Regions from separate parts of the Peteryoungia glycinendophytica genome, predicted to be linked through region 2. Evidence: predicted binding sites of a transcription regulator. Region 2 holds the regulator's gene; the other holds the start of a gene.
What was found. Region 2 encodes LexA, which represses DNA repair genes until DNA is damaged. Its sites were predicted from a motif close to TGTTCNNNNTGTGTTCNG; they were not measured.

Region 1: FJQ55_RS19215 (ATP-dependent helicase) is a predicted target of LexA. The motif match lies at 4,814-4,831, and genes of this name have one in related genera.

What each region holds. Positions count from the first base shown of each region.
Region 1 covers NZ_VFYP01000004.1:19,299-25,244, reverse strand. The annotation lists gene FJQ55_RS19230 (ABC transporter permease) at 1-526, shown strand, start outside; gene FJQ55_RS19225 (DUF6894 family protein) at 1,215-1,541, shown strand; gene FJQ55_RS23360 (hypothetical protein) at 1,569-1,778, opposite strand; gene FJQ55_RS19220 (SOS response-associated peptidase) at 1,936-2,613, opposite strand; gene FJQ55_RS19215 (ATP-dependent helicase) at 2,624-4,690, opposite strand; gene FJQ55_RS23710 (ImuA family protein) at 5,164-5,916, shown strand; gene FJQ55_RS19205 (Y-family DNA polymerase) at 5,837-5,946, shown strand, end outside.
Region 2 covers NZ_VFYP01000001.1:1,949,074-1,955,019, forward strand. The annotation lists gene gltA (citrate synthase) at 1-1,119, opposite strand, end outside; gene FJQ55_RS09590 (ComEC/Rec2 family competence protein) at 1,396-3,912, shown strand; gene lexA (transcriptional repressor LexA) at 3,906-4,619, opposite strand; gene FJQ55_RS09600 (DUF1003 domain-containing protein) at 4,839-5,381, shown strand; gene FJQ55_RS09605 (VOC family protein) at 5,408-5,946, shown strand, end outside.

The sequences.
Region 1 (5,946 bases), on a different contig from region 2:
TTTCTATCGCGGCTGGACCGACATCCTGCTGATGCGGTTCACAGATGTTATGCTTTCCATCCCGACGCTACCGCTCGTCCTTTTGCTCTCCGGTCTGTTTCGACCCAGCCCCCCCCTGCTGGTTGCCATCGTCGGCATGCTGATCTGGATGGGGACCGCAAGGCTGGTCCGCAGTCAGTTCCTAGCATTGCGCGAACGTGAATTCGTCGAAGCGGCTCGCGCACTGGGAGCCGGGGGCGCGCGCCTGATGTTCCGCCACATCCTGCCTAATGCAATCGGTCCCATCACGGTGGCGGCGACCCTTGCCGTCGGTAGCGCCATCATGCTGGAATCGGCGCTATCGTTTCTGGGGTTCGGTATCCAGCCGCCGGTGCCAACTTGGGGAAACCTGCTGAACAGTGCGTCTCCGTGGCTCAGCGTTGCCCCTTGGCTTGCAATCCCCCCCGGCCTGATGATTTTTGGCACAGTTTTAGCCGTCAATTTCCTTGGTGACGGCTTGCGCGACGCCATGGAACCGAAAGAATGATATCCAGAACGAGCATTATACGTGCCGGGGCCATGGCCGGGCAGGCCTTCCACACCAAAGTGGCTATGGTGTCCCGGTGGTTTAATCACTGGTTTCTTGCGTTCGCATTCGGGCGTCAGCGCTCTTGCAGTGAGTGGGCACGGGCTTTCCCCGAGATAAACGCATAAGTAAGACGGATGCCAATCGACAGGTTGCCGTTGAGGCTATTGCCAATGAAGTGAAACGCTTGAAGATCATGGGCGTGACCTCGCTCGATATCATGGGGTCGGTGCCGCGGCATCGGCAATCATCTTTGCCGACGCGGTCCAGCGGGTGATCTTGTTTCTGGAGGGCGATCGTAGGCTCAAGACCCTAGGCAGCGGCACCTTGTGGTCGATCAAGCCAGACAGTTGGACATGCGGTCTTAGAGCAGTTCCCAGCCGTGTCCAATAATCGCAGTGATAGTTATGACGATGAGGACGGCCATCAAGACAAGTTCATAGCGCATCGCATTCGCGCCCTCCGGACAAGGGAAATAGGTGGTCCTGCCTCGATGTCGAGGTGGCGGGCGACCGCTGGCTGGGGGCTAGCGGCGGCCGGGATGCCCAACATCATGTCGCGCCCGCATGGCAGGAGAAACAGATACTGGAAATTCGATCAACCCCAAAATCCTGCCCAAATGGTTGGGGTTGGATAGGCCTGACGAGGGATGTTTGACAGCAGGTGGACGCGGATCGCGATCTTTGAGCAAATTCTGCAATCGGAACAGGAACGTACTGCTCCCGGTGCAGTTCATCACGCCATGCCACATTACAAATTCTACCACCGCTCCGGTACGGGAGACATCAGCCATCAGCAATCAGGTTGGTTCAACAGCCATGATTCAGCGCACGTCCAGGCCATTCGGCAGGCGCGGCAGCGCGCGCAAGAGGCTCGGGTGGAGAAGCAATGTATTGACCGTGCACGGGTCGAGGTGCTGGATGCGGAAGGACAGCTTATCGCCACTGTGTGGCTGGCAACCGTCGATGGTCTTTGACGTTATTGCCAGGTTTTTCGTCTCGCTTCAGAACGGACCATCCTGCATTCTACGGAGTTGATAGAGCCAGAGCGGCTCGATTTTGCGTTTCCATACGAACATGTCATCGTGGCTGAGATCATCGATATTGCCTCGGTTTGCAATCACAAGTTTCAGCACTGCAGCTTCTTTGCTGTCGACCTGAAAGTCGTCAAGGAGAAGCGCAAGCTGCTCGCTGATGCTGGCTGGAAAGCTCACGGCGACCACCACTACGAATGAAGATATCGGAATAAATAAATATTTTCATTCACCCGGTTTGTCCAGCTTTGTCTGGCGGGGACACTGGACCAGTGACGTCTGCGAGTTCGCAGGCTCATCCACCCGGCCAGCACATATCGGTTATGGCACGCCATGATCACAGCAAAACATCTTGATTGCCCAAAATGGGCTTGGGTTGAGGGGGCACGATCATCAGCATGCTGGAAGGTAGTGGGCGTTGCAGATGTCGTGCCTCGTCCCATGGTGCCGTCAGCCAGACATCGACCTCTTCCGCTGTGGTCAGAATGGCCGGCATGGCCTTTTCGTGGATTGGAGAGACGATCTCGTTTGGCGAGGTCGTGAGAAAGCCGAAGAGTTCATAGTCCTGTGCGCCGTCTCTCACTTTCCGCACGCCCGTCCATGGTGTCCAGAGCCCTGCAAAAAACATCAGCGGCCGGTCATCGCCTCCCGCAAACCAGGCATTGGGCACGCGCCCACCTTCAACTTTGCTGGCGGGATCAGGCTCGGCAAAGGATGTGAAGGGGACAACGCATCGGCTGGCAGCGCCGAGCCAACGGCGCCAATGCGGGGAACCCGCGTTGCGGATATTGGTGACACCCGGATCATAATTCTTCACGTAGGCAGGTGGTGATGGCATGCCCCAGGTCGCTCGCGCGACCTCTCTGGCGCCGTCGGCTCCCACCCGGACCACAGGCGCTTGATAGCCGGGATAGACATCGAAGCTTGGTTCGTTCCAGCCCGCCTGATCGCGGATGGCTTTGGTAAACTGAAGGACTGCTTCACGCGTCGTAGTGACATTGTAAAGATTGCACATCGATCCCCTCCTATTTCCACATGGCGCGCATGCGCTCGGCCACATCCACGCGGATCTGCTGGGCGCTTCGCTCGGACTTTGCAGCCGAAACCATCGGCCAGGTCGTCGCCTCGAAGAATTGCAGCAGCATTGCCGGGATGAACCGCGTTCGGGCTGCATAAACGTGCCGGTCCCCTTGCGGGTTCTGCCCATGGGTGAAGAAGCGTTGCGGTGTGACCAGCGCCAGATGATCTCGGGCACGCGTCATGGCAACGTAAAGCAGCCTGCGCTCCTCTTCGAGTTCCTCCGTTGTGCCAGTCCCAAGATCGGAGGGAATGCAGCCATCCACAACGTTCAGCACGAACACTGCGCGCCATTCCTGGCCCTTGGCCGAATGAATGGTCGACAGGATCAGATAGTCTTCGTCGAGCAAGGGTACTCCGGCCTGGTCGCTTGTTGCATCAGGTGGATCGAGCGTCAGTTCGGTCAGGAAGCGCTCGCGCGAGGGGTAGCCGCTGGCGATCTGCTCGAGCTGAAGCAGGTCCGCCTTGCGGGTCTCGGCATCTTCATGGATGCGGTCAACATGCGGCTCATACCAGAGGCGTGCCTGCCCGATATCCGCAGGCCAATCCGCGTCCGTCTTGCGAAGGTTCGTCAGCAACTGAACGAAGGATGTCCAGTCTTCGCCGGTCTTAGGCGGGGCTGGCACTTCTGCGAGCGCCAGCAGCGGCTCGGGGTCGGTTGCGATGGTCTCGAGGATGTGGCCGGCCGTCTTGGGCCCGATACCCGGCAGCATCTGTAGCAGCCGAAAGCCGGCCACACGGTCGCGCGGGTTCTGGGCGAAGCGCAAGACGGCCAGCATGTCCTTCACATGGGCGCTGTCCAGGAATTTGAGGCCGCCGAATTTGACGAAGGGGATGTTGCGCCGGGTAAGCTCGACTTCAAGCGAACCGCTGTGGCTGGACGTACGAAACAGGACGGCTTGGTTCTTGAGCATCATCCCGGTCTCGCGATTGGCAAGCACCTGGTCGACGATGAAGTTGGCCTGTTCGGTCTCGTCCTTGACGGTGACGAGTTTAGGACGCTCCAGCGATTGCCGGTCGGTCCACAGGTTCTTGGTATAGCGCTCACGCGCCAGACCGATGACGCCGTTCGCTGCAGCCAGGATTGGCTGGGTCGAGCGGTAGTTGCGATCGAGCGTTATGATGTCGGCGGCCGGGCTGAAGGCGGCCGGGAAATCGAGGATGTTGCGAATTGTCGCTGCCCGAAACGAATAGATCGACTGTGCATCGTCGCCAACCACGGTCAGCCCACGCCCCCCGGGTTTGAGCGCCATCAGCACCGAGGCCTGTAGCCTGTTGGTGTCCTGGTATTCGTCGACCATCACATGATCGAAGCGATTGCCGATATCTTCGGCGAGGTCCGGATCGCTGACCATCTGAGCCCAGTAGAGCAGGAGATCATCGTAATCGAGAACGTTCTGGGCCTGCTTGGCCTCGACGTAGGCCGCGAACAAGTGTTTGAGCTGCTCTTCCCAAGTCGCCACCCATGGATAATGCAGCCGCAGGATCTCATTGAGGGGCGTCTGCGAATTGACCGCACGCGAATAGATCGAGAGACACGTGCCCTTGGTTGGAAAGCGGCTTTCCGTCTTGGAAAATCCGAGCTCGTGACGGGCAAGGTTCATCAGGTCGGCACTGTCTTCGCGATCATGGATGGTGAAATCGACGTTCAGCCCGATTTGCTCGGCGTAGATCCGCAAAAGCCTTGCGCCGATCCCATGGAAGGTACCGGACCAGGATAGTGCGTCAGTCAGGATACCGGAATTGGCACCGAGGACCTGTTTACAGATCCGCTCGACACGGCGCGACATCTCGGATGCGGCACGCCGCGAAAATGTCATCAGAAGAATACGCCTGGGATCCGCTCCATTGACGATCAGATGTGCCACCCGGTGTGCCAGTGTGTTGGTCTTGCCAGAGCCGGCACCGGCGATGATCAACAGTGGCGCTGCCGTCTCTCCGTCCGGAAGGCCAATACCGTGTTCAACGGCACTCCGCTGCTGCTCGTTGAGTTTGTCCAGATAGGCCAAAGTCATGCCGTCATCCTTGAAAAGTGCCTATCCGTCTTTCCGTTTGTTGCGAAGCTGGCCGCTTGGCCTGTTGCATTCCATCGAGCCATATCGCCTGCTGTGAGTTTAACAGCACTGACCATAGGACTCCAGAACAAATAATGAACATTCCAGCCTCCGTTTCTGACGTCCAGGCTGCAAGACATACATTCGCGTCCGAAGCATCTCGAACCGATGTGTCTTCAGCAAGCGGTGCCGCGATTGTCAGTCGGTGCCGCCATTTTCAGCGATAATTTTCATTGGTGGCACCGACTTCGCTGCGAAGCGTACCACGCTGATTCGGCTCGTGAATCTCTTTCTCTGCTAAAATGAAGGAGAATTTTCCCATTTTTAAGAGCTTGACTCTCGCCCTTCGCCAGAACAGAACGTGAACTTCATCAGAGAAAACGGCATGATACCGTTCATTAGCTCAACACGAACCGAGAGGATTTGCGTGAACGATGGCGGCTGCGCGCGAGCACGTCATAGCGGACTTACGTGATCGCATCACCTGTCTTGAGGGAGGGAGGACGAAGCAGTCCGCATGTCTGCCTTTCGGCGTCGCCGAGATCGACCAGGTGCTGCCAGGTGGTGGACTTGCTCGCGGCGCATTGCATGAATTCGCCGGCGGTGGTGCCGGAACAGTTGATGGTGCGGCGGCTGCCCTGTTCGTCGCGGGTATTGCCGCCCGCACCAAAGGTAAGATCGTCTGGTGTTTGACACGGCCGGATCTGTTCTTCCCCGCACTCGCGCAGGCAGGGCTTGATCCCAACAGGGTGATCTTCGTCGAGGGCGATCGGGAAGAAGACGTGCTCGCCTCCATGGAGGAGGCGCTTTCCTACGGCGGACTGGGTGCCGTGGTCGGTGAACTCGTTCGCCTTCCAATGGTGGCCAGCAGGCGGCTTCAGCTTGCCGCGGAGAAGAAGGCTAGTCTGGCGCTTGTGGTGCGCCGATGGCGCCGACAGACGGAGGCGAATGACTTTGGCCAACCGACCGCCTCCACAACCAGATGGCGGGTCAGCGCCTTACCATCCCGGGCGCTGCCGGTACCCGGCGTGGGGCGCGCAACCTGGTTGCTGGAGTTGATGAGATCGCGTGCGGGCGAGTGTGCTGAGTTTATCGTTGGAGCATGTGATGACCAGGGTCGTATCGATCTACCTTCCAGATCTTTCGACGGATCGCATTCGTCGCACCGATCCCGCCATTCCGGCTGAGCAGGCAATTGCCGTGATCGCAAAGAGCGG
Region 2 (5,946 bases):
TGCGCGTAGCGTGATACCCGAATAGAAGTCGACATTCGGATAGAGCTTCTTCTCGATGAAGTAGGGGTCGTTGAGCGCAATCTTTTCAAGCTCGAGCGCCACCTTCATCAGCGGGTCATCACCGTGACCGGTCGCTTCGAGGACCTCGTACATGGTCTTCTGCATGATCTTGGCGCGCGGATCGTAGTTCTTGTAGACCCGGTGGCCGAAGCCCATCAGGCGGAACGGATCATTCTTGTCCTTCGCCTTTGCGATGTATTCCGGAATACGATCCACAGTGCCGATTTCCATCAGCATGTTGAGGGCCGCTTCATTGGCACCCCCGTGTGCCGGACCCCAGAGGCAGGCGATGCCGGCCGCGATGCAGGCGAACGGGTTGGCGCCCGAAGAGCCTGCGAGACGCACGGTCGAGGTGGACGCATTCTGCTCGTGATCGGCATGCAGAATGAAGATGCGGTCCATGGCGCGGGCCAGCACCGGGTTCACCTTGTATTCTTCACACGGCACGGCGAAGCACATGCGCAGGAAGTTCGACGCATAGTCCAGATCATTCTTCGGATAAACGAAGGGCTGGCCGACATGGTACTTGTAGGCCATGGCAGCGATCGTCGGCATCTTTGCGATCATCCGCAGCGACGCGACCATGCGCTGGTGCGGATCCGTGATGTCGGTGGAGTCGTGGTAGAAAGCCGACAGAGCGCCGACCGTGCCGACCATGACGGCCATCGGATGCGCGTCGCGGCGGTAGCCGGAGAAGAACTTGCTCATCTGTTCATGCACCATGGTGTGGTGCGTGACGCGGTAGTCGAAGTCCTTCTTCTGTGCCGGCGTCGGCAGTTCGCCGTAGAGCAGCAGGTAGCAGACCTCAAGGAAGTCACCCTTGTCGGCAAGCTGCTCGATCGGATAGCCGCGATGCAGCAGAATGCCTTCGTCGCCATCGATATAGGTGATCTTGGACTCGCAAGACGCGGTGGAGGTGAAGCCCGGGTCGTAGGTGAAGGCGCCGGTGTGCTTGTAAAGGGCTGCGATGTCGACAACGTCAGGGCCGATCGTACCGCCCTTGACGCTCAATTCGACCGTCTTGTCCCCGAGTTTCAAAGAAGCGCTTTTGTCCGTCATGCTAATCCTCCGGAATTGGCGGGAAGGCGTCTCCAAAAAGCCGCCATCGGTGAAGCGTGTTGATGTAGCTATATGATACGGAAGTTAATGCCAAGCTATCCAAAGGGCAAATTGTGCGTTGCGAAAACGGCGATGATCGAACCGAACGGTTCTAATCGATTTGATGCAAGCGCGCAGACTCCCGTGCCTCGAATTCACACGCTTTGATTGTCTCCCGAGAATGGATTATCATGCTCTTCGCTGGCGTTTGTCGCCGCCTCTGCGGGGTTGGGCCACGTGGTGGATCTGCTGGAAGGCAAGCTGGATTTGAATGGGGAGGCGTCACCGCCTGCCTCTGGTCAGGTGTGGCCAGCCCTGTCGCATACCCGTCGGACCTTGCCGCCTTCGATCCGTCCAACCGGCGGAACGCTCGCGCGAGCGGCTGACCAGATCAGCCGATTGCCAGGCGCGACGGCAAAGGCTGTCTCCCGCGAAATCGAGCAAGGGCATCTCTTCTTTTTCGTGCCAGTCTGCCTGGGGCTCGGCGCCGTCATCTGGTTCAACCTGCCGGTACCGCCCGCAGAATGGGCGCTCATGGCACTGTCAGCGATAGCCTTGGTGACTGTTGTGACGAGCATGGCAGGAACCATGCGGCGCTTTGTCTCTGTGGCGGGTTTGCTAGTGCTCGCCGGCATGGCTCTCACGGCGACCGAAATACGGCGCGCCTCTACAACCATCCTCGACACTCCCGTCCTGACTAAGGTGACAGGCCTGGTAGAGCGCCGGGAGGCGGGAGCAAGCGGAGAGTGGCGCTACGTGATCAGGCTTCTCCAGACGGAGGCCCCGATCCTCAGGCGTCCGCCGGAGCGTGTCTCGCTGCTTGCCCGCAGTCGGCACCAGCCTTTGAAAATCGGAGACGCCTTGACAGGTCGGGCGCGGCTTTCTCCGCCATCGGGGCCCGCCTTGCCGGGCATGAACGACTTCGCATTTCAAAGCTACTTTGCCGGCATCGGCGCGGTCGGCTTTTTCATGGGCGCTCCTCAATCCGTTACGGTCGCCTCTCTCCCGGCTGGCGACTACTGGGTCACGCTCGACCAGGCGCTATTCTCGCTGCGAGATCGGATTTCTGATCGCATTCATGCAGTCTTGCCCGGAGATACAGGAGCATTTGCCGCCTCCATCATTACGGGCGAGCGGCGGTCGATGTCGAAGGAAGCGACAGATGCCTTGCGACTGTCGGGGCTGGCGCACATCACCGCGATTTCCGGCCTGAACATGGCGCTCGCCGCCGGGATCTTCTTCGTCGGGTTGCGCGGCTTGCTCTGCCTGCTGCCCGTGTTGGCGCAACGCTATCCGATCAAGAAAGTCGCAGCTGCCGGTGCCTTGCTCGCCGCGACCGCGTATGTCCTCATTTCCGGCTATCAGGTATCCGCGCTCAGAGCCTATTTAATGACGGCAGTTATGCTGGTCGCCGTACTCATCGACCGCCCGGCGATCAGCCTGCGCAACCTCTCGGTGGCGGCGACCCTGATCCTGATCGCCCAGCCATCGGCAGTGATGGGGCCGAGTTTCCAGATGTCTTTTGCCGCGACGGCGGCACTGATCGCCGGCTATTCCGGCTGGCGATCCCGGCCACGCTCGATATGGCCCGCTCCAAAGTCTCCTACTGCCAAACTTGCCAGCTTCATCGTTAAGTTCATCGGGGGCACGCTTGCGACCTCGCTGATCGGCGGGCTCTCGACTGCGATCTTCGCCGTCACACATTTTCATCGCCTGTCGACTCACGGTCTCGAAGCCAATCTCGCGGCCATGCCGCTGATCTCCATCGTCGTCATGCCCGCAGGCTTCATCGCCATGTTGCTCATGCCCTTCGGCCTAGATGCGCCCTTTTTCTGGATCATGGGCCTTGGGCTCGATCTGGTCCTCGTGATGGCCCACACGGTCGCCGGCTGGGGTGACGGAGCGCTCGTCGCGCGGCAGCCTGCATGGTTTCCGATCCTGATCGTGACCGCGCTTCTGCTCCTGACGCTGCTTCACACCTGGTTGCGCCACGCCGGAACTCTGCTGTTGGCAATCACACTCGCCGCAGCAGCAGTCCGTCCCCCCGACACACCCGCAGATCTCTTCATCAGCGAAGACGGCCGACTGGTTGGCTTCTGGCCCAGGGGAAAGAATGAGGGAGAGGCAGGAAGCCTCGCCACAAACCGAAGCCGACCGCCTGCATTCCTCTTCGATCAATGGCAACCGGCGCTCGCTGTCAAACGTAACCAGCCGCCCATCCAGTTGAAATCGCCCGTCTTGCCGCCACCGGCGGACTGGAAAAACGGCAAGAGCTGGGATCAGCAGACAAGCCAGCAGGCCCGGCAAACTCTCACGGAACTGATAGGAGCAGCAAAGTCTGACGCCTTCACCTGTATCCGCGGAGCCTGCTCCGCCATGGTGTCCGGCGGCTGGAGGGTGGTGACCCTTGATCGCGCCGACCTCGCCGGCATTGCCTGCGACGTCGCCGACATTGTCATCCTTGCAGCACGGGCTCGCATGAGAGACTGCCGCTCGGGCGCGCGGTTCATCAGCGCAACGACACTGCGAAGCTCCGGCGCCATGGAACTGCGATTCGGAGAGCCCGGTGACAAGGTGATCAATGCCACGGCCGCATTTACCGGACAGCCGCGCCCCTGGACCATGCACCGCCTATACGACTGGCGAACTAACGCGACGGGCCGCGAACACGTAACGGATTTCCACGCAGCATCGCAAACCTACGAGCCGAATGTCGGGGAGCCGTCAAGCGACCAATACCTTCACTCTCAGTGATAACGGCGGATCAGGCCCACCAGTTTGCCCTGGATCTTCACCCGATCCGGCGGGAAGATCCGGGTTTCATAGGCTGGGTTGGCCGCTTCCAGAGCAATCGAAGCGCCACGCCGGCGAAAGCGCTTGAGCGTCGCTTCTTCGTCGTCGACGAGCGCCACGATGATGTCACCCGGATTGGCATTGGAGGCATTGCGGATGATCACCGTGTCGCCGTCGAGGATGCCAGCATCGATCATCGAATCGCCCTTGACCTCCAGCGCATAATGTTCGCCCGAACCGATCATCTCGGCCGGAACGGTGATGTCATGCGTGTTGTTCTGGATCGCCGAGATCGGCACGCCGGCTGCGATTCGACCCATGACGGGAACGCTGACCGAAGAGGTCTGCTCGGCAGCGGGTGTGCGGGCAGGGGCTGGTGGCGGCGCCTTGCCAAGGCTGCCTTCGATGACGCTCGGCGCGAAGCCCCGGCGCGGCTGCAGGCTCGGCGTATAGGCCTCCGGCAGCTTGATGACTTCGAGCGCACGCGCCCTGTTGGGCAGACGGCGGATGAAGCCGCGCTCCTCAAGCGCGGTGATCAGCCGATGGATCCCGGACTTGGAGGCGAGGTCGAGCGCGTCCTTCATCTCGTCGAAGGAAGGCGGCACGCCCGACTCTTTCATCCGCTCGTGAATGAAGAGAAGCAGTTCCTGTTGCTTGCGCGTCAGCATCGGCGAGGCCCCAATTGGTGAAACAAATCCAGAACAGACACTATATGTTCCATTTGTGTTCCGCAAGTGGATAAATTTCCGTGAACAGCTCACGCGAAAATGCGATAGGCCTCTTGGTCCTTGTCGTGAGAAAGCCATGAAGCGCGTTGTCCATGTGTTCGACTTGCGACGGGGCAAAAGGCTTTCAATTCCCCGAGAAGAACAAGTGAGAAGTCCAACATGCTGAAAGATTTGGAAAAGACCTTGCTTGGCAAGCAGGTTGATGAACTTTCGTCGGCAGAGAAAAAAGTTCTCAAGATAGCCAGGGAGCGGCGCACGGTCTCGACCAATGCCGGCGAGGATTTTCTGGCTGGTTCGAGCTTTGGTCAGCGTCTGGCGGATGCGATTGCCCGCGTGGGCGGCTCCTGGAGCTTCATCATCGGGTTCATGTTCTTTTTGGTGGCTTGGGTTGTCCTCAACACAGTGATCCTGTCGACCCGACCGATTGACGCCTATCCTTTTATCTTCCTGAACCTCATCCTCTCGATGATCGCGGCCATACAGGCACCCATCATCATGATGAGCCAGAACCGTCAGGCCGAACGCGATCGTTTCATGGCGGCGAAGGACTATGAAATTAATCTGAAGGCCGAGATCGAGGTTCTCGCGCTGCATCACAAGATCGATGAGCAGGTGCTGAAGGAACTGCGCGAGACCCGAGCCGAGATCGACGCCCTCCGGCAGTCGGTCGAGACCCTTACAAAACAGTCTGCCCAGCCTTAATTGCACGGGAGAAAAGAGCGTCATTCATGTCCCATGTCTCCCAATCTCCTCGTGCCGTTGATCATCTCGTGCTGCCGGTCGTCGATCTCGATACCGCCCGCCAGCGCCTGACCAGGCTCGGCTTCACCGTCGCTGCAGATGCCACCCATCCCTTCGGCACCCGGAATGCCTGTGTCTTTTTCGCGAATGACACCTATCTGGAACCGCTGGCCGTCGGAAGCCGTGAGGATTGCCTGGAGGCGGCTCGCACCGGTAACGTTTTCGTCGCCCGGGATTTGGCTTATCAGTTTCGTCGTGGCGAGGGACTGTCGGCCGTGGTCGTAAAGACGTCAGATGCCGAAGCGGATCACGCCCGTTTCGTCGCAGAAGGTCTGTCCGGCGGTGAGATGTTGGGTTTTTCGCGCCAGTTCCGCTTCCCGGATGGGCGTGCGGCGGAAGCGGCGTTCAAGTTGGCCTTCGCCGCGGATCTCCGATCTCCGGATTTCTTCGCTTTTTCCTGTGAGCGGGTAAACCCTCTGCCCGTGGATCGCGGGGCATTGCAGGTGCACGCAAATGCCGCAGCCTG